One region of the Ruminococcus sp. AM26-12LB genome, then DNA from elsewhere that is predicted to be linked to it. Evidence: riboswitches for the same ligand, from Rfam matches in the RefSeq annotation. Region 1 holds a riboswitch; each other region holds the start of a gene.

Evidence for each region. A riboswitch is a leader RNA that binds a small molecule or an ion and turns the genes downstream of it on or off. The one in region 1 is predicted to bind cobalamin.
Region 2: another riboswitch for cobalamin. It lies ahead of DW694_RS14975 (ABC transporter permease); the one in region 1 lies ahead of DW694_RS07405 (cysteine-rich small domain-containing protein).
Region 3: another riboswitch for cobalamin. It lies ahead of DW694_RS07130 (ABC transporter substrate-binding protein); the one in region 1 lies ahead of DW694_RS07405 (cysteine-rich small domain-containing protein).
Region 4: another riboswitch for cobalamin. It lies ahead of nikB (nickel ABC transporter permease); the one in region 1 lies ahead of DW694_RS07405 (cysteine-rich small domain-containing protein).

What each region holds. Positions count from the first base shown of each region.
Region 1 is NZ_QUJX01000008.1:50,455-55,592, reverse strand. It holds gene DW694_RS07410 (C40 family peptidase) at 1-1,075, shown strand, start outside; cobalamin riboswitch at 1,307-1,477, shown strand; gene DW694_RS07405 (cysteine-rich small domain-containing protein) at 1,744-2,031, shown strand; gene DW694_RS07400 (phosphatase) at 2,139-2,855, opposite strand; gene DW694_RS07395 (glycyl radical protein) at 3,209-5,138, shown strand, end outside.
Region 2 is NZ_QUJX01000022.1:26,620-31,757, reverse strand. It holds gene DW694_RS14995 (nickel ABC transporter substrate-binding protein) at 1-130, opposite strand, end outside; gene DW694_RS14990 (ABC transporter ATP-binding protein) at 160-1,098, opposite strand; gene DW694_RS14985 (ABC transporter ATP-binding protein) at 1,108-1,899, opposite strand; gene nikC (nickel transporter permease) at 1,880-2,743, opposite strand; gene DW694_RS14975 (ABC transporter permease) at 2,759-3,688, opposite strand; cobalamin riboswitch at 3,824-3,998, opposite strand; gene DW694_RS14970 (MATE family efflux transporter) at 4,140-5,138, opposite strand, start outside.
Region 3 is NZ_QUJX01000007.1:166,089-171,226, reverse strand. It holds gene DW694_RS07145 (CGGC domain-containing protein) at 1-350, opposite strand, end outside; gene DW694_RS07140 (ABC transporter ATP-binding protein) at 387-1,142, opposite strand; gene DW694_RS07135 (iron ABC transporter permease) at 1,142-2,227, opposite strand; gene DW694_RS07130 (ABC transporter substrate-binding protein) at 2,242-3,336, opposite strand; cobalamin riboswitch at 3,438-3,720, opposite strand; gene pcrA (DNA helicase PcrA) at 3,834-5,138, opposite strand, start outside.
Region 4 is NZ_QUJX01000016.1:69,321-74,458, forward strand. It holds gene nikC (nickel transporter permease) at 1-831, opposite strand; gene nikB (nickel ABC transporter permease) at 832-1,770, opposite strand; cobalamin riboswitch at 1,954-2,143, opposite strand; gene DW694_RS12880 (M14 family metallopeptidase) at 2,428-3,387, opposite strand; gene hisIE (bifunctional phosphoribosyl-AMP cyclohydrolase/phosphoribosyl-ATP diphosphatase HisIE) at 3,559-4,839, opposite strand; gene hisB (imidazoleglycerol-phosphate dehydratase HisB) at 4,858-5,138, opposite strand, start outside.

The sequences.
Region 1 (5,138 bases):
GTTCCAGATGATGCTGAATGCAGAGAACCTGTCTGACCTTCTTACAAGAGCAGAGTACACACAGAAGACTTATGAGCAGGACCGTAAGAGTCTTGAAAAATATTCCAATACGATCCAGCAGGTGGCAAACCTGGAGGCACAGTACACACAGGAGAAGGCAGAGCTGGAGGGAATGAAGCAGGAATATGAGGCAGAGTCCCAGAACCTGCAGGCACAGCTGGATGAGAAGCGTGCCACATCCGCAGATTATGATAATGAGATCGCCTACGCACAGCAGCAGGCTACAGATTATGCCAACCTTCTTGCAGAGCAGACTGCAGAGCTTCAGAGATTAGAGGCTGAGCGTATTGCAGCAGAGGAAGAGGCAAGACGTCAGGCCGAGGCTGAAGCAGCAGCGAGAGCACAGGCTGAGGCAGAAGAGGAAGCAAGACGCCAGGCAGAGCAGGAAGCACAGCAGGATGAGGCGGACGAGAGCGAAGACGGACAGTACGATGAGGACGGCGACGTGATCGAGAATGCAGATGAGGATACTGCAGAAGATGACACCGAGGATGTGGATGAAGATGCAGACAATGGTGAGAATGATGATGCGTCCGAGGATACTGAGAATACAGAGGATAATGCAGACGCAGATTACGATAACAGCACAGACGCATCTGAAGAAAGTGCAGAGGACACATCTAATGCAGAGGATACATCTTCAGACAGTGACAGTTCTTCTTACAGCAGTGGTTCCGGATCTTCTGTTGTGAATTATGCTACACAGTTTGTGGGAAATCCTTACGTATGGGGCGGAACAAGCCTTACCAATGGTGCAGACTGCTCCGGATTTGTACAGAGTGTCTATGCGAACTTCGGAGTCAGCCTTCCGAGAACCTCCTATGAGCAGCAGAATGCAGGTACAGAAGTATCCTACGCAGATGCACAGCCGGGAGATCTGATCTGCTATGGCGGACACGTGGCTATTTACATGGGTAATGGCCAGATCGTTCATGCATCGAACTCTCAGGATGGGATCAAGATCAGCAATGATGCTACATACAGAACAATTGTATCTGTAAGACGTCTTGTATAATAAGAACGTACAATAGAAAATAAAAATACAGCAGCCCGACAGCAGTTTGTCGGGCTGTTTTTGACGTCGGAAAAAATATTGAAAACCCATGGAACGGAGTGAACAGCAATAAAATATGCTCAAAAATGTATAAATATTGAAAACAGTATTGACATATAATTAACAGGATGTTATTATAATGTCAGTATAATTCCATATTGAACATAGCAAGTGCTGAGGATAGCTGACAGTTATATATTGATTATCAGAAGTCCACAGAAAAGGGAATCAGGTGTGAAACCTGAGCGATCCGGTCACTGTAACGGAGGAGCGAATCTCATAGTCCATTGTACGTATGTATGAGAAGGAGAGAGGAGCCATGATCCCGGAGCCAGGAAACCTGCTTGTTATGGCGAGGTTAAACTTCCGTGTAAAGTGTAACAACCATTTCAGGGACTCCGCACCCCTGGGACGTTGTCTACTTTTTTACGAGAGTAGGCATTTTTTTATGGAATGCGCCTGTTCATATGAATTATACATGATTAAATGGCAGGCGATACTACTCCGGATACATTCGTTCCCTCCGCGCACTCATGAACGGATTATATTTCTACCCCGGGGTGGCATCGCTACCTCTTTTTTATAGGAAAAAGTTATGTGTGGTTATGTCAGGAGAGGAGAAAAGAGCCATGGAGAAACCATACTGGGAAGGCAAAGAATACTCTTACTTCAGCCACAAAAATTGTGAGTATTTTCCGTGCCATAAAGGAGCAGATCCGGAGAACTTCAATTGTCTGTTCTGCTATTGTCCTTTATATGCACTGGGAGATAAATGTGGTGGTAATTTCCGCTTTACGGAAAGCGGGATTAAAGACTGCACCGAGTGCAAGCTTCCTCACAGAAGAGAAAATTTTGGATATGTTACAGGTAAATATAGCGAGCTTGCGGAAATTGTACGGAAGCAGCGGGAAAAATAAAAAACAGGCCAGTTCAGATACAGGAAAATGTATATTCCTGTGTTTGAACTGGCCTGTTTTGTTTGGAGTGGACAATATCTGTTATCTGTCGGAAAAGATACAGAAGATCATTCTCTGGTTTGGAGAAAAACCCTGAGTCTGGGAATCTGGTTGTTGAGGATCAGCTGTTCCGGAAACATGGCCTGATGAACAAACTCAGCAGCACAGGTAAAATCTCCGATATGCTCCGGGCCATGGCTGTCACTGGAAAGAAGCAGCGGCAGATCATATTTGCGGCAGCATCGAAGGATCTCGAAACAGTTTTCTCTTGTGTCGCCACGATAGCCATAAGGTGCAAGAGAAGCTTCGTTGATCTCAAAGATCGTGCCGGTTTCTCTGGCAGCCCTTGCAAGCGCATCATAATTAACCGGGTAATGAGTGTTATCACTATGTCCGAGGATCTTTACACAGGGGTTTTTCATTACATTGATAAAAGCTTCTGTGTTTTCGGCTCTGGTACCGCAGCGGTAATTCCAGGCATGCATGCTGGCAATGGCGTAATCAAGTTTACATAATAATTCCTGATCTAAATCTACCGTTCCGTTGCGGTCAAGGATATTCAGTTCAATTCCGTAGAGTAATTCTACACCGAAATGTTTTTTGGGAGAATAGGTAAGGCTGCGGAAATAGGAGGAAGTTCCGGCTGCCAGAGTGCCGGGACCGTGATCAGTGATCCCGAGAAGCCGGAGACCTTTCTCGGCAGCTGCGCGTGCCATGTTTGTGATGGTACATTCCGTGCCGTGACCACTGGCGATGGAGTGGGTATGCATATCAGAAAGATACATAAAAATACACCTCTTTTACTGTTTGAGAACATGTGACAGAGCGGAATACGAATGTCCGCTTTGCATAAATTTTTCTGAAAAACAAAGGAATTCCTATATAAATTCAAGTATGGCAGAGCAGAAAAACAAAGTCAATAGAGAAAAACATAAAAATACAAAAAACAAATAAAATCAACAGGGCACAACCGATAAAACCCACAAAAACAGCTAGAAACACATGTTGGATTTCGTTGACATCGCAGTAGGGGTAAGGTATAATAAAACTACATGAGCACATAGCCGGACAGGAGCGGTTCTGGAAGCGTAGAGGCAGACAGATCACCAGAAACAACCGGTTATGAGAAAGGAGAATCATGGAGAAATTTCATATAGCAGATGTTCCGAAAACAGACAGGATCACACATCTTGTAGATAATCTTTATGCAAAGATGCCGGTGATCGAATCTGCCAGAGCAAAACTGATCACAGAGTCTTACAAAGCAACAGAAGACGAGCCGATCATCACCCGCAGAGCCAAGGCATTTGCCCACATCCTGCACAACATTCCGATCATCATCCGTGATGAGGAGCTGATCGTCGGAAGCAGCACTTTGGCGCCGAGAGGATGTCAGACGTTTCCGGAGTATTCTTTCCAGTGGCTGGAAGATGAGCTGGATACAGTGGCTACCAGAACAGCCGATCCATTTTATATTGCGGAGGAAACCAAGGCGGAGCTCCGTGAGGTACATAAATACTGGAAAGGCAAGACTACCAGTGAGCTTGCAACCTCCTATATGGCACCGGAAGCGATTCTTGCCATTGACCACAATATTTTTACACCCGGAAACTATTTCTACAATGGTGTAGGACACGTAACCGTTAAATATGAAGAAGTTCTGGCGATCGGCTATGAAGGGATCATTGCCAAAGCTCAGAAGGAACTGGATGAGTGTAATGTAGGAGATGGTGATTACGCAAAGAAATCCCGTTTCCTGGAAGCAGTTATCATGAGCTGTCAGGCAGTTATCGACTATGCACATCGCTATGCCGAGCTCGCAGAGCAGATGGCATATCAGTGTCAGGATCCGACCAGAAAACAGGAACTCCTTCAGATCGCATCCAATTGTACACGCGTACCGGCGAAGGGCGCCCGTAACTTCTATGAGGCGTGCCAGTCCTTCTGGTTTGTACAGCAGCTGATCCAGATGGAAAGCAGCGGACATTCTATTTCTCCGGGACGTTTTGACCAGTATATGTATCCGTATTACAAGAGTGATATGGAAGCAGGCAATCTTACCAGAGAATTTGCCCAGGAACTGATGGACTGCATATGGGTAAAATTAAACGACCTGAATAAATGCCGTGATGCTGCATCTGCAGAAGGCTTTGCAGGCTACAGCCTTTTCCAGAACCTGATCGCAGGTGGTCAGAACAAGGATGGCGAGGATGTGACCAATGATCTCTCCTTTATGTGCATCCAGGCGTCTATGCATGTGCACCTTCCGGCACCGTCTCTTTCTGTAAGAGTATGGAACGGATCACCACATGAATTCCTGATCAAGGCTGCAGAGCTTACAAGAACAGGAATCGGACTTCCGGCTTATTACAATGATGAGGTTATCATTCCTGCACTGCAGAACCGCGGCCTTTCTCTTGCAGATGCCAGAGAATATAACATCATCGGCTGTGTAGAACCGCAGAAGGCAGGTAAGACAGAGGGCTGGCATGACGCTGCATTCTTTAACATGTGCCGTCCGCTGGAGATGGTTTTCTCTAATGGTATGGACAAAGGGGTACAGATCAGTGTCCAGACCGGCGATGTTACAGAGATGAAGAGCTTCGATGAGTTCTATGATGCATATAAGAAACAGATGGAATATTTCATTTCCCTGCTTGTAAATGCTGATAATGCCATTGATGTGGCACATGCGGAGAGATGTCCGCTTCCATTCCTTTCCTGTATGGTGGATGACTGCCTGAAACGAGGCAAATCCGTTCAGGAAGGCGGAGCTGTTTATAACTTTACAGGTCCTCAGGGATTTGGTATTGCAAACATGGCAGATTCTCTGTATGCGATCCGCAAACTTGTATATGAAGAAAAGAAGATGACCATGGAAGAGCTGAAGGAGGCTCTGGCATGGAACTACGGCAAGGGTATCGATGCACAGTCTGCAGCAGATATCACCACCATTGTTATGCAGAAGCTTCAGGAGAATGGCATCCGCGTAAATGAGCAGACCGCAACAGCTGTTATGACAGCAGCTCTCGGAACAGAGCCATCTCCGGAGAAGAAAGCAAGATTCG
Region 2 (5,138 bases), on a different contig from region 1:
CAGGCGTCAGATCAATGGAGGTCATTGCCGTAACTACTTTTTCCTCTTTTGCCTGTACATTGACACCTGTCAGTAAAGTTGCCGCCACCATGCTCAATGCTATCAGTTTTGCTACACGTCTTTTCTTCATTTCTTCCTCTCCTTTGTTTGTTTTATATTTTACAGCATATGACATGCCGCAAAATGTCCTGTCGCAATTTCTGTCAATTCCGGTATATGCTCTCTGCATATATTTGTACATCTTCTGCACCGGTTCTGATATGGGCATCCCTGTTCCGGAATGGTATCTGAAAATATTTTCTTTTCCTGCGATCCGATTCTTCGCATTTTCGGTTCTTTTACCGGAATAGAATCAAACAGATCTTTTGTATAAGGATGTACGGCAGTCTCCTTTAAGTTGTCTGTATGATCGATAAACTCGACCACGCGTCCCTGATACATAATAGCCACCTCTTTGCAGAGATATGGAACGTTGGACAGATCGTGAGTGATCAGTAAATAAGTCATCTCATATTTTTCCTGCAGCTCATTTAACAGATGCAGGATCTGCTTTCGTATGGAATAATCCAGACTGGATACCGGTTCATCACAGATCACAAGCTCCGGTCTTAATACCAACGCCCTCGCAATATTAGCTCTCTGACACTGACCTCCTGAAATCTGTCCAACATAACGGTTGCGGATATCCGGATCAAGCCCCGTCTGGATCAAAGCCTCCTTTACTCGCTCTTCATACTCACCCTCTTGCAGTTTTTCATGTAATTTCAAAATTTCCAGAATATTTTCTCCAATGGTATAACCGGGATCAAATACCCCACTGCTGCTTTGAAAGACCATCTGAAGGTTCTTGCGATATGGACGAAACTGCTTTTCAGACAAATCCTGCATTTCCTGTCCCTGAAACCAGAATTTTCCATCTGTAGGTTTCTCCAGGCCGGCGATCAGCTTTCCGAATGTAGTTTTACCACTTCCACTTTCACCGATCAGGGCCATGGATGATCCTGCATGGATTTCCAGACTTACATCATCCACTGCCTTCACAATTTTTTTCTTGCCATAATATTTTTTTAAATGTTCTGTCTTTAGTAACGTACTCATACTTTTCCCCTATAAAACTGCATCCAACAGTTTTTTTGTATATGAATGCTGCGGATGATAAAAGATCTCTTCAACCGTTCCGTTTTCCACTATTTCGCCGTCTTTCATGATCGAAACATCATCCGCGATCTCTGCCACCACACCCAGATCATGCGTAATAAATAACACGCCCAGATTTTCTTTCCTGGATAGCTGATAGATTTCTTCCAGGATCTGCTTCTGTACGGTTACATCCAAGGCTGTCGTCGGCTCATCTGCGATCAGATAATCCGGTTTCATGGACATGGCAATGGCGATCATAACACGTTGGCACATACCACCAGACAATTCGTAAGGTTTTTTCTTCATCAGTTCTTCCGGATCACGCAGATTCATCATCCGCAGACTTTCCAACGCTGCTTCCCTTGCCTGTTTTTTGCTCATTCTGCGATGTTTTCTCAGTCCTTCCAGAAGCAGTTGTTCAACTGTAAAAAGCGGATCAAGAGCAGCAGTCGGATCCTGAAAGATCATTCCGATCCTGTCTCCGTATAACTGTCGTTTTTCTTTTCCTGATAACTTCAGAAGACTCTTTTCGTTCAGTGTCACATCTCCGGATATCACCTTTCCATTTCCTGCAAGCAGATTCATGATCGTCAGAGAGGTAACTGACTTGCCGCTTCCACTTTCTCCCACCAGAGCATGGATCCTTCCGCGTTTTACTTCCAGGCTGACATCTTTTACTGCATGAACCATTCCGTGAGATGTCTGAAACTCCACATGTAGTCTTTTTACCCTTAGGACATCATTTTTGGGCTGTTCCATTCTGTATTCCCTCCCCCAGATAATTAAATGCCAGAACAATGATCATGATCAGTATGCCCGGATAAAACATCAGTCTTGGATAAGTCTGGATATAACTTCTACTGTCACTGAGCATGATCCCCCATTCCGGTGTCGGTGCCTGCACACCAAGGCCGATAAAGGAAAAACCGGCAATTGACAGAATGATCGAACCGATTTCCATTGTTGCCAGTGCGATCACAGATGGCAGGATATTTCTCAATACATGCCTAAATATGATCCTTGCGTGGCCGCAGCCGCCGGCTTTTAGTGCGGTCATATAATTTTTATTTTTTTCCTGAAGTGTCAATGCTCGGGCAAGCCTTGCATATTCTGCCCAGGATACGACCGATAAGGACAGAATCAGATGAGCGCCGCTGGCTCCTACGGTTCCTGCAATGGCAAGTGCCACAATAAAGACCGGCATAGCCATAAATACATCAATGATCCTCATAATTATGGAATCGATTTTTCCACCTACATATCCGGCAAACAGTCCGATAGGCACCCCGACACATACAGTAATCAGAAGCACCGTAAAGCTATAGCTCAGTGAATACCGGCTGCCCCAGAGAAGTCTTGATAAAATACATCGTCCCAGCTGATCAGTACCTAAAGGATATGCCGCCGACGGATTCTTTAATTTTATCGAAACATCCACAAGCAGTGGATCATGCGGCGCCAGTACAGGTGCAAAAATAGCTGCCAATGCAAAAATTATGACCACCATCAATCCTATTTTTGTTTTCGGTGACCGGAATACCTGTTTCCAGTACAGATTCTGGATCATGCTTTTTTCTGTTTTCTGCTTTCTTCTGCTTTCCATTCTATGATCTCTCCTTTACTTTAACTGGATTCGCCGGTCAATCGCAGAATAGGCGATATCCACAAGAAAATTTAATACTACAATGCCAACAGCCAGAATAAAGATAAAACATTGCAGCACCGGAGTGTCTTTTGAGATCACGGATTTCAATGCCAGATTTCCGATTCCCTGAATTGAAAAAATACTTTCTATCACAGCTGAGCCACAGAAAAAACCGATCACAATTGATACCAGACGTGTCAGCACAGGAATCAGGATATTTTTCAGACCATGACGCAAAATTACATTTACAGATGACAATCCCTTAGCTCTGCTGGCACGTATGTAATCCTGCTTCAGCACCTGTATCATATTGGTACGGATCAATCTCGTCATAATTCCAAAGAAACTGATATCCATGGCAAATGCCGCAAGAATCGGGATGCCTCCGGCATCTCCTCCGATCACGGAAATCACTTTTAGCTTTACTCCAAATATATAGAGCAGCATCAGACCGATCCAGAAAGACGGCATAGATACACTGAGGGACGACAAAATGCGAATGACTTTATCCAGAACTCTGTTTTCATAAATTGCCGACAAAATTCCAAGAGGGACTGACACGATCATCAACAATAAAAACGAAGTAACTGCCAGTTTAAATGTCTGTGGAAAATATCTTTTTAATTCCTCAAAAGCCGGTTTTCTGGTAGAATATGATTTCCCAAAATCGCCATGAAGTGCCTGATCCAGCCATTTCCCGTATTGTACCAGCACCGGCTGATCCAGTCCTTCCTCATGCCGTACTTCTTCTACCTGCTCCGGTGACGGATGCTCATATTTTTTCTCCGCCAGCACTCTGGCAGCATCACCTGCCGATATAAAACTCAACATAAAAATAATAAATGTAACCGCCAGCACTACCGGAATCATAAATATAAAACGCTTTGCAATTACTTTTCCCATTTTCATTTCTCCTCATTTTTCATCTGTTTATTCGGTTAAAATAAAAAAAGCTGATATGATCCAGCATCATATCAGCACAAAAAACAAACCTCTACCTCAGGCAGAGCTTATTCCTTCTGTATCCCATCCGAATCAGAATTCTTCTGTCAAAAAGGCAAGTCTCCTGACTCCAGTTCTTCCTACTTACCATCTTCCCGGATCTCTCCAGTGATATTTTGGTTTTCGTCCCTGTCACAGTAGCGGTGGCTGTTCTGGCATTTCACCAGATTCCTTATTAAGTACTTTGTACACCCTTCTGACTATTCAATTTTCATAGTTGTAAGTATCATAATATCATACTTTTCTTTTTATATAAATAGTTTTTTTGTCAAATATAAAATATCTGAACATTTCATAGTGAAACCCGGATATTTTCTGCCTGTATTATTATAGATCCCTTAAGTAAATAACATTATGTATGAACGGTGACTTCTTTATATTTCCGTATAATGATCATATAACTTACGAATAATAAAACAGCTGCACTGCTCCATGCACAGATCTCTGCATAGTATATTCCATCTTCACCGATCAGTTTTGGCAGCAGCAGCGCAACACTGACACGCATTATAAATTCTGCAATGCCGCTGGCAAGCGGAATCAAAGTATTACCCAGGCCCTGGATAGCGGAACGATACACATACAGCAGATACAGCACCCACAAAAAGACAGCCATGATAAACAAATACTTATATGCTATATCCAATACCTGTCGGGTCTGATCCGGTTCACCGGATACAAACAGGGACAGTACATTACGTCCAAACAGTACCATCATGCCGGAAATGAAAGCCGAAGTGAGCACTGCCATATAAGTGCCGCTGCGCACGCCTTTTCGAATCCTCTGATATTTCTTTGCACCAAGATTCTGGCCCACATAGGTTGTAATAGCATATCCATATGAAACGGCAGCCATCTCCAAAACCCCATACAGCTTGTTCGATGCCGTAAATCCCGCCACAAACAGAAAACCAAATCCATTGATCACATACTGTACCACAAGTCCTCCCACGGAGATGATCACATTCTGTATCGCAAGAGGAACCGCCAGTTCCAAAAGCCGCAGGCTCATAGAGGGCTGCCTGTAAAAGTCCTTCTTTTCCAGGCGGATATCCGGGATTTTACGTAATACGATCAAACAGTACAAGGCAGAAAATCCCTGCGCGATAACGGTCGCCACTGCTGCTCCGGCTATACCCCAGCCAAAAACCGCCACAAATAACAAATCCAGTCCCACATTGATCACTGCTGCCACTGTCATTGCGATCAACGGAGATCTGCTGTTTCCAAGTGCCCGAAGGATCGCTGCAAATATATTATAAGCAGCTATGATCGGGATTCCTGCAAAGATCAGCCGCAAATATAGCATTGTCAGATCAATGACATTATCCGGTGTCTGTAAAAATAAAAG
Region 3 (5,138 bases), on a different contig from region 1:
TCTTTATGGGTTCCTCGGATCACTTTGATCCCGCGTTCTTCTATCAGACCGCAGATCTGTGTTATCCGCGGACATTCCTTTTTTTCCTCATTCAGACGGCATACCCCGACATGGATGACGCTGATCTTTTCACTGACCAGCCGGTCTGCCTTTTCCAAAATCCCCTCATCTTCAGCAGGTTCTTTTGCATTGGTTTCTTTGCATCCGTTGCATGTCATCACAGCTGCCAGAATCGTATCTTCCGGATAGTCGGAAAAAAAATCTCTTCTTTCCCGAAATGCAGACAGACATCCTGCCCTGGTACACACATCATTGGAATTAAGGCATGTCAAAATCCCGATCTTTTTCATCTTTTTCCCTCTATGCATCCCGCCTCACAGCCAGAATCATAAAAACAAAATATGCATCTTTCCGCGGCTGTCGTAAACGATCTCCGCTTCTACTTTATAGATCCTGCGGATCAGCTCCGGGGTCAGGACTTCTTCCGGCGTTCCATAACCTTCCAGAACTCCGTCCTTCAGTACATAGATCTTATCACAGTATGCTGCTGCAATATTCAGATCGTGAATAGCAGAGATCACGGTTACATTAAGTTTTTTCACCAGCTCCATCAGCATGATCTGGTGGGTAATGTCCAGATGATTGGTAGGCTCATCCAGAATCAGTGCAGAGGTCTGCTGGGCAAGTGCTCTTGCCAGGATCACCCTCTGCTGCTCTCCTCCGGAAAGAGTGGAAAAGGTACGGTCTGCAAACGCCTCCATCTGTACGGTTTTCAGCGCTTCATCCACGATCTGGTAATCTTTTGCATTGTCCCGTTCCAGAGTCTTTTTATGAGGCGCACGCCCCATAAGAACCACCTCGCGGACCGTAAAATCAAAATTATAATAATTGTGCTGTGCCACCACGGCCATTTTTTTCGCAGAGCTTCGAACACTCATGGAATGAAGCTCCTCGCCGTCCAGATACACGGCTCCTGCGTCTGGTTTCAGAATACGGTAAATGCATTTCAGCAAAGTGGATTTTCCGCTTCCGTTTGGTCCGATGATTCCTACCAGTTCCTTATCCTTGGATTCCATGGAGATTCCCTTCAGGATCTGTCTGGCGTGAAAACCAACCTGAATATTTTCTGTGGTGATCTTCATTACCGGGCACCTCCGAATCCATAGGATTTCCGCACAAGCAGATAAATAAAGCAGGGAGCACCGATAATGGATACCAGCACACCGATGGGCATCTCGGAATTTTTAAGGATCACACGACATGCCACATCGCACCAGATCAGAAACGATGCACCAAGAAGCGCACTTAAGGGGAGCAGTTTTCTGTGATCTGTTCCAAAAAGGATCCGGACCACATGAGGGATCACCAGTCCCACAAATCCGATCACACCGGCACAGTACACGGCAAATCCGATCATAACAGAAGCAACGATCAGATAAAAAGTCCGCAGTCTGTGCAGATCTGTTCCAAGGGTAATGGATACGTCATCTCCCAGAAGCATCAGATTCAGGTTCCGGTACTGCGTCCAGAAAACAGCCACGCACACCAGCGTGACCGGAAACATTACACCCACTCTGGTCCAGCTTGCTCCGGCAAGACTTCCCATGCTCCACTTCATAACTTCTGTTGCCGCATTTTTGTCATTGGTAATATAAATGACAAAATTGGAAAAAGCAGAACAGACTGCGCTGACCGCCATTCCCGCAAGGATCAGTTTTGCGGAAGTTGCCTTTCCACCCATGTTTGCAATGGCGATCACCGCAAAAGAAGTGATCATCGCGCCAATGAAAGCTGTGATTCCCACAGAGTTTCCACCAAGAAAGCTTCCGATTCCAAGCATGATGGCCAGTGTGGCACCCAGAGATGCACCAGATGAGATACCCAGCACATACGGGTCTGCCAGCGGGTTCTGCACGATAGCCTGCATCACCACGCCGCACACGGAAAGAGCCATTCCAACTGCCAGAGCCAGAAGGACTCTAGGCAGCCGGATCAGCCACACAACATCATGAACTGCGCCTTCCGCATAGGCGGACAGACTTTTTATATGAAACAATTTATAAGCGATAACGCTGTATACATCCTTCAGTGACAGATCCGCATTTCCAAAAGTGATGGCTGCAAGTATGGAAAAAATAAGGAATCCTGCAAGTCCGATGAGAACTGCCACATACATGGATGTTCTGAGCACCTTATCTTTTTTTCTCTGTGAAGCTGTTTCTTTCACTGCATTTTCTCCGATCAGTCAAGATTTACGTCCGGATATAATCCCTTTGCAAAAGTTTCGATTCCGTCCTGGGTACGTGTTGCACTTGCATACATCTCACTGAGCATGATCGGGTAAACACGTCCGTTCTTTACTGCGTCAAGGCTCTTCAGGGACTCATCATCCTGGATCACTGCAAGCTGGCTGTTCTTAACAGTTTCCGGATCATCTCCTGCATATGGCATGTAAACCACAAAGATCACGTCAGGGTTGGCTGCGATGATATCCTCTTTTCCAACGGTGGAAGCATCCGGGTTTGCAAGAGTTGCGCCTAACTGTGTTACCATATCTCCGCCAAGGCTCTTTACGCCATAGTTTGTGATGTCATCTCCAAGAGGCTCCAATACCATTACGCTTGGTTTGTCTTTTACATCTGCAGTTGCAGTAAGAGTTTTGTCGATCACTGCTTTTGCATCATCAACGATAGCCTGTGCTTTGTCCTGTACATCGAAGATCTTTCCGATATTTAAGATATCTGTGAATTCATTTTCCAGTGTTCTGTCGCCGTCCGGACGAGTATTGGTGTTGTAGTAGGTGTTGCAGCCTTTGTCGATCCAGTCTGTTACATTTCCCAGATTCTTATCAGAGAAAAGAGAGCTCCAGGATAAGATCATGTCCGGCTCCAGCATTGTTACAGTTTCAAGGGATGGGGTAAATTCGTCAAGATAATTTGTTTTTGAGAATGCTTCTTTGAGATCTTCCGGAACTTCATTATCAAGACCTGCGGTAGCTACCAGGTGGTCTTCCAGACCAAGTGCGAGCATAGTCTCAATGCTTCCCTGATATACAGCAAGGACTTTTTCCGGTGCTTTTTCATAAGTGGTTTCGATTTCGTTTCCATCGTAATCATAGGTTGTGATGGTCAGAGGATATTCTGTCTTGGTTGCCTCTGCGGAAGAATCTTCGGTGTCTGCAGACTCTGTACTGTCTTCTGCTGCCGGCTGGTTGTCTTCCTTGATGGTCTCGGAGTCTGCTCTCTCTGCGGCATAAACAGCCGGAGCTGCTGATACGGTCATTGCCGCTGCCATTACCATTGCCATGATTCTTGTGGATACATACTTGTTTTTCATTTCATTTCCTCTCTTTTCGCCTGTTTTATCTCCTGTTGCCTATGGGTAACCGAAAAGATGGGGCTTCATAAAATCTGCACGGAACACTTTGTACGGAAGCTCCCACTTACATACTGTCAAGCAGGTTTCCTGACTTACAGACTCAGAAAAAACTCCGCAAAATAAAAACTGATACACCATTCATCTTTTAGCCGATCATGAATGATGTATCAGAATTTTCTCCAGAATCTCTCTGACATCGGGATTTCGCCTTCTCACATGAGTTTCTGCAATGGCATGTGAAATCCCTTCTTCTGTATACAGTGGCCGCAACCGCTCAGGCTTTTTACCCGATTCCCTCTCACAGTATCCGGCAGCATATGTGCCGGTGATACTGTTCACTTCACAGCAATTCAATTACGCTGATACTGATTCTAACATACCGGTTTTCCAATTACAACCTTGAGGCCGGATTTTTACAGTTTTTTGCAGAAATAGTCTGCCCGGAGAGATCCCTCTCAGATCTTTTTCAGCTTGGCAAAACCGGCGAACATTTTTTTCACGCCGACTTTGTCAAAGTCTACCGTCACTTCGTAGTCTCTGCCGCCGTCTGCGATATTTTTTACGATACCGACTCCGAATTTCACATGACGGACCGTGTCTCCCTCACCATAGTCCAGGCTGTCCGCCTTCTTCACTGTGAAATCTTTTTTCTGCAGGGTGCTCTTTGCCTGGAAATTCATTTTCATCTGGGCATAGGCGCTTTTCGGAGATACGATATCATCTACTCTGGGCTTTTTCTCCTGAATGGTATGTCCAAGATCTACCAGCTCCCGTGGAACCTCCCTTACAAAACGTGACACACGGTTATACTGAGTCTCCCCACGGATCATCCGCTGTTTTGCACAGGTTAAAGTCAGTTCCTTCATGGCACGGGTGATCCCCACATAACAGAGCCTTCGCTCCTCCTCGATATCCGACGGATCACCGGACCAGATGGAAGCATATCCCGGAAAAACACCGTCCTCCATTCCCACGATAAATACATTGGGGAATTCCAGTCCCTTGGCACTGTGAAGGGTCATCAGCAGCACATAATCCTGATCCGGATCAACAGAATCGATATCTGCCACCAGTGCGATCTCCTCCAGAAATGCAGAAAGTGTTGCCGGCTGTCCGGCCTCCTCCATGGCTTCCTGGAAGGATTCTGTCTTGGAGATCAGCTCATCGATATTTTCGATCCTCGCCTGGGCCTCCTCCGTTTTCTCTGCCTCCAGTTCCTTCACATAACCGGTAAGCTCAATGACCTCTTCCAGGGTTTCACGGACTGTATAGGCCTCTGCCTTACTTTTCAGTCCCTGGATAAAGGATACAAAATCATTGATCTTTCCTGCTGCCCTGCCAATGGACGGTACTTCCTCCACCACGCGTAGCGCATCGTAAAAGCTCAGGTTCATCATATCCGCATAGTCCTGGACACGGCCGATGCTGGTGAGTCCGATCCCTCTTTTTGGCACATTTAAGATCCTGCGCACAGCCAGATCATCACTGGCATTGTCAATGGTCTTCAGATAGCTTAACAGATCCTTGATCTCTTTGCGGGCATAAAAATTCACGCCGCCGACAATCTTATAAGGAACATTTGCCAGGAGAAATTTCTCCTCAAAGAGACGAGACTGGGCATTGGTCCGATAAAGTACTGCACAGTCCTTGTACTGGAACTTCCCGTTGCGGCGCCCCTGGATGATCTCTCCTGCAACATACTCCGCTTCCTCAAATCCGTTGTTGAACTGACGGAAATGTACTTTATCGCCCTCTTCGTT
Region 4 (5,138 bases), on a different contig from region 1:
TTATTGATCCTGGCGCGGATCCAGTACATCACGGATGCTGTCTCCAAGCATGTTGAAAACAACAACACAGATCACGATAGCGATACCAGGGTAGATCATAAGCCATGGCGCCTTTGCCATGTAGGTTCTTCCTTCATTCAGCATCAGTCCCCACTCCGGTGTCGGCGCAGTTGCACCAAATCCCAGGAATGAAAGGGAAGCCAGCTCCAGCATCATAGTTCCGATATCTGCTGCCGCAGTTACCACCATCTGGGTTACCATGTTGGGAAGAATGTGTACAAGAAGAATTTTCCAGGTCTTTGTTCCGTTTACTATAGCTGCCTCTATGTAAAGACTCTTCTTGACTTTCAAGACCATACTTCGTGCAAGACGGGCATATTTTGTCCAGCTTACAGCCGCAATGGAAATAACGGCATTGACCAGGTTTGGTCCAAGCATACCGGCAATGGCAATGGCCAGTACAAGCCCAGGGAAGGAGATCATCATATCTGCGATACGCATGATCACTGCATCCACAACGCCGCCGAAATATCCGGCAATAACTCCTAAAAATGTACCGATGACAAAGATCACTGCAACCAGACATAAGGTCATGATCAGAGAGGTTCTTGTTCCGAAGATAACACGGGAAAGAAGATCTCGTCCAAGCTTATCCGTTCCGAACGGATGAGCGGAGCTTGGCTCCTGCAGTGATTCGGTCATAACTGCATTCAGTGGATCATATGGTGAGAGCTGCGGCGCAAAGATCGCAATTCCGATCACCACGAGACCCAGAATGAAGAAAAGAGTGAACTGTTTATTTTCTTTGAATGTTCGTAATACCTTTTTCAATTATCTATCCTCCTTAAGTCTTGGATCGAGATAAGTATAGGACAGATCCACAAGCAGGTTGATGCACATGTACAGGATCGCGATCCAAAGTACATAGCCCTGTACAAGAGGATAGTCACGACAGGAAATCGCCTTTACTGCCATATTTCCCATTCCAGGCCAGTTGTAAATGATCTCTACAACTGCAGTACCTCCCAGAAGACTTCCAAGGGAAAGTCCCAACAGCGTTACCAGCGGAAGCATAACATTAGGAAGGACGTGTTTCCAGAGAATGACGCTTTCCTTGATTCCACGCATTCTTGCACCTGTGACATAATCCTGATGAAGTTCCTCCAGCACTGCACTTCTTACCTGTCTGGTATATTTTGCAGACATGGCAAGTGCAAGAGTCAGCGCCGGGAGGATCATGGATTTAAAATCCGTACTGCCTCCTGCAACATTGATCCAGCGAAGCTGAACACCAAAGATGCTGAGAAGGATCAGGCCCAGCCAGAAGCTTGGAACAGATACTCCCACAAAGGTAATTCCTCTCACAAAATAATCCGGGAATTTGTTCTGATATACAGCGGCCAGGATTCCAAGCGGTATGGAAATAATGACCATCATCAGAAGTGCCAGCAACGACATCCTCAGCGTCGGCCAGAAACAGGATACCAGTTTATCTGTTACCGGCATTTTGAAAGAATAGGACTGTCCCATATCTCCTGTAACAACACCCTTCAGCCAGGAACCATACTGCACGAGAAAGGGCTGATCAAGGCCAAGCTCATGTCTTGTCTGTTCCAGAAGCTCTGGTGTAGGAAGATTACCACACTCTGTCAGCATGATCTCCGCAGGATCACCAGGTGACAGGTAGGTCAGTCCAAATGTGAAAAAGCTGATTCCAAATAATACAATGATGATCTGGAGAAATCTTTTTCCTACTTGTTTCTTTGTCACGTTTTACTCCTTTCCTCATTTGATGCGATTTTAACATTGCCGTTTTAATTTAGTTAGATAAAAGAAACTATTGGATTCTTAATATGCAGAATATGCATGGAATTTTAGAAAATTTGCACGAAAAAAGCCCGTGACGAAATACGGGCACACAAAATAAATATGCTTCCTATCTTCCGTAAGAATCATTTTAAAACAATTGCAAGCAGGTCTCCTGACTTAGGATCCTTACCCTCAGACACCTTCCCGGTCTATTTCTCACGCACTCGACCAGTGGTACTTTGTCTGAGGATTTCCCCTTACAGTGACGGGATCGTACCGGATTTACACCGGTTTCCCTATTAATCCTCTCAGAACTTACAACGGCTGATGTGAAAATCAGCAAATGCTGTCAAATTACTGAAACATTATATGATAAAACTATAGTTTATGTCTATGGAAAAATGTTATATTTTTAGAAAACTCATAAATTTTGTTAAAGATGCTTGAATTGTATATATCCCCCATGGGGGATTTGACAATTGGATTTATCTGATCTGCTAAAAAAACACGGATTTTACCTCGCTATTTTTACAAATAGAATAGCAAATGGTAAAACCCGGTTTTCTTACTGTTTCAATATGATTTCAGACAGAAGCGTTCTGAAAAGGTTGTTTACTATCAGGTCAGAGTCTCCGTGATCGCTGCATATGCGATCATTGGTCCGTCTTCAATAATGTTCAGACTGGCTGTCTGATAAAGTACGACTCCGTTTTCAGTTGCAATAGATGTGTAAAGTAAATTTCCATAGTAATCTCTCAGTTCACCCAATTCTTCTCCCTTAAAGAAGTACTCTCCAGGCTTCTTGGATGGATACCAGCATCCGGTATACGGCGCATATTCATAGACTACATTTTCAAGAAGCATCTGACGGTAATGCTTCAGACCATGACATTTCTTTCCCTGGAGATGAAAAACAAGGTGACGGACGTCTCTTTTATCCTGTTCTACTTCCTCCCAGGTCCAGTAGCTGTGTCCGCCTCTTTCGATGAGAATACTTGGAATTCCAAGAGAAGAAGCATAATTGTAGGCGCCACCTGTGGCGGTTGTGGAACGGACCACATATTTTACGCCGATATGCCGTGCCATATGTAATGATTTCTCTGCTGTCTTTTCATCTACAACCCCTACATAATAAACATAGGGATGAAGCTGTTCGAACCCATCTCCGCTATGCAGGTCGATATAATAATCTGCTATGGAAAAAAGCTTTGTCACTATAGCATAGGCAATACGATCTGCAGCTGTTCCCTCAGGATCTCCGGGGAAAACGCGGTTCAGGTTCTTGCCATCCTCATAGACCAGACTCATGGTGCGATGCTCAAAGCCACTGACATTGACCAGTGGAACGATGATCACATTTCCCTTCAGTTCTTCCGGTTGAAATTCTTTTGCAAGTTCCATTGCCGCCTGGATTCCTACATACTCCGCACTGTGTATTCCCGCTGTGATCAGTATCGTCGGTCCGTCTTTCACTCCGCATATCACAGTTGCCGGCATTGCTATGCCGTATCCTGTGATCTTAATTTTCCCCTGTGCCTTCTCTCCTTTTTCAATCACCCAGTCATCAATTTTGATCATTGGTTGTTTCCCTTTTCCTTTTTTATATTTCCGCACTTTTGACGATAAGTATATCATGCCTAACCGAAATTGTACATATTCTTTTAAGATTCCGGGAAAACAGAAAAAAGCTTTCGTAACCGTTCATTCTGATCCGACGTACAAAAGCTTTTTTCCTGAATGATATATAATTTATCTTTTTACCAATTCTTTGGTGATTTCTTCCCAGCTGACTCCTTTTTCCACCATAAGTACCATCATATGATAAAGAAAATCTGAAATTTCGTATTTAATCTCTTCTTTATCTGGATTTTTGGCTGCAATGACGATCTCTGTGCATTCTTCACCGACTTTTTTCAAAATCTTGTCAATTCCCTTATCAAAAAGATAATTGGTATAGGAACCTTCCTTTGGATGTTCTTTTCGGTCAGTGATCACATCATACACATTCTGGAACACGTGAAGTGGGTTGGTATCATCGTACTCTTTTTTCAGCAGCGGTTTGAAGAAACAGGTACGGTTTCCTGTATGGCAGGCTGCGCCAATCTGCTCCACTTTGGCAAGGATCGTATCATTATCACAGTCAATAGTAAGAGACTTTACATACTGTACGTGTCCGGATGTCAGACCTTTGGTCCAGAGCTCATTCCGGCTGCGACTCCAGTATGTCATTTTTCCAAGCTTCAATGTTGTGTTAAAAGCAAGCTCATTCATATAGGCCAGCATCAGTACTTCATCCGTCCGGTAATCCTGGACAATAACCGGAACCATTCCGTCACTGTTTAATTTAAAGTCCGACCATGCAATATTACTTTTATATGTGTTTACCGGAATTCCGGCTTCTTCGCAGGTTTCCTTAAATGTATGCAGATCATTTTCAAGACTGCTTACATAAGCACCGCAAAGTCCGGACACAGCTGGTTCTCCTAAAAGCTCCAGAACGTTCTCAGATCTGTTTTCATCGGTATGAAGAACAATGGAAATCTGAGAAATCTCTGCAATTTCATTTTCGACAGTGTCCAAAGCCAGAACAGTGTCTGCATATGTTTCGATCAGATCCTGATTTTCTGTGAATTCTCTCAGATCAGAGATGCTGATCATCATACGCTCTTTTCCAAAGCGCCGGGATACTTCTTCCAGAAGCTTGATATTATTCTCTTTCGAAAAATTCAGTACAACTTTGGCACATCCCGCATAGATCAGCTTTTTTACATCTTCCATACGTTTGATATTTCCCGCTGCGATCACCGGGATCTCAGATACCTGACAGATATCACGGATTTTTCCGATCGCACGGTCATGCTCTGCATCTGCGGAAGAAAAGTCAAATACCAGAAGCTCATCTGCCCCATTGTCACCGTAAAATTTTGCAAGTGTTTCTACATTTCCGTCTCCGAAAAGATTTCTCTGTCCAAATCCGGTTACCGCCTTTTCTGAATGAAGATAAAGGCATGGGATCAACTGTTTGTTCATAAGTGGTCTCCTTCTGTATCAGAGGCTTCCCTTGGTAGAAAGCACGTCTGTGATCCGGGAATCGTACTGTGTTGCTGCATCAAGGGCTTTCGCAAAGCTTTTAAACATGGCCTCTGCCACATGATGGCTGTTTCCTCCGGAAAGAACCTTGATGTGAAGATTCATTGCTGCGGAATAGGATACTGCATAAAAGAATTCCCTTACCATCTCTGTAGCCATATCTCCTATTTTTTCCGTAGAAAACGCTGCATCCCATCCAAGATAAGGTCTTCCGGAAAGATCTACTGCGCAGAGCACAA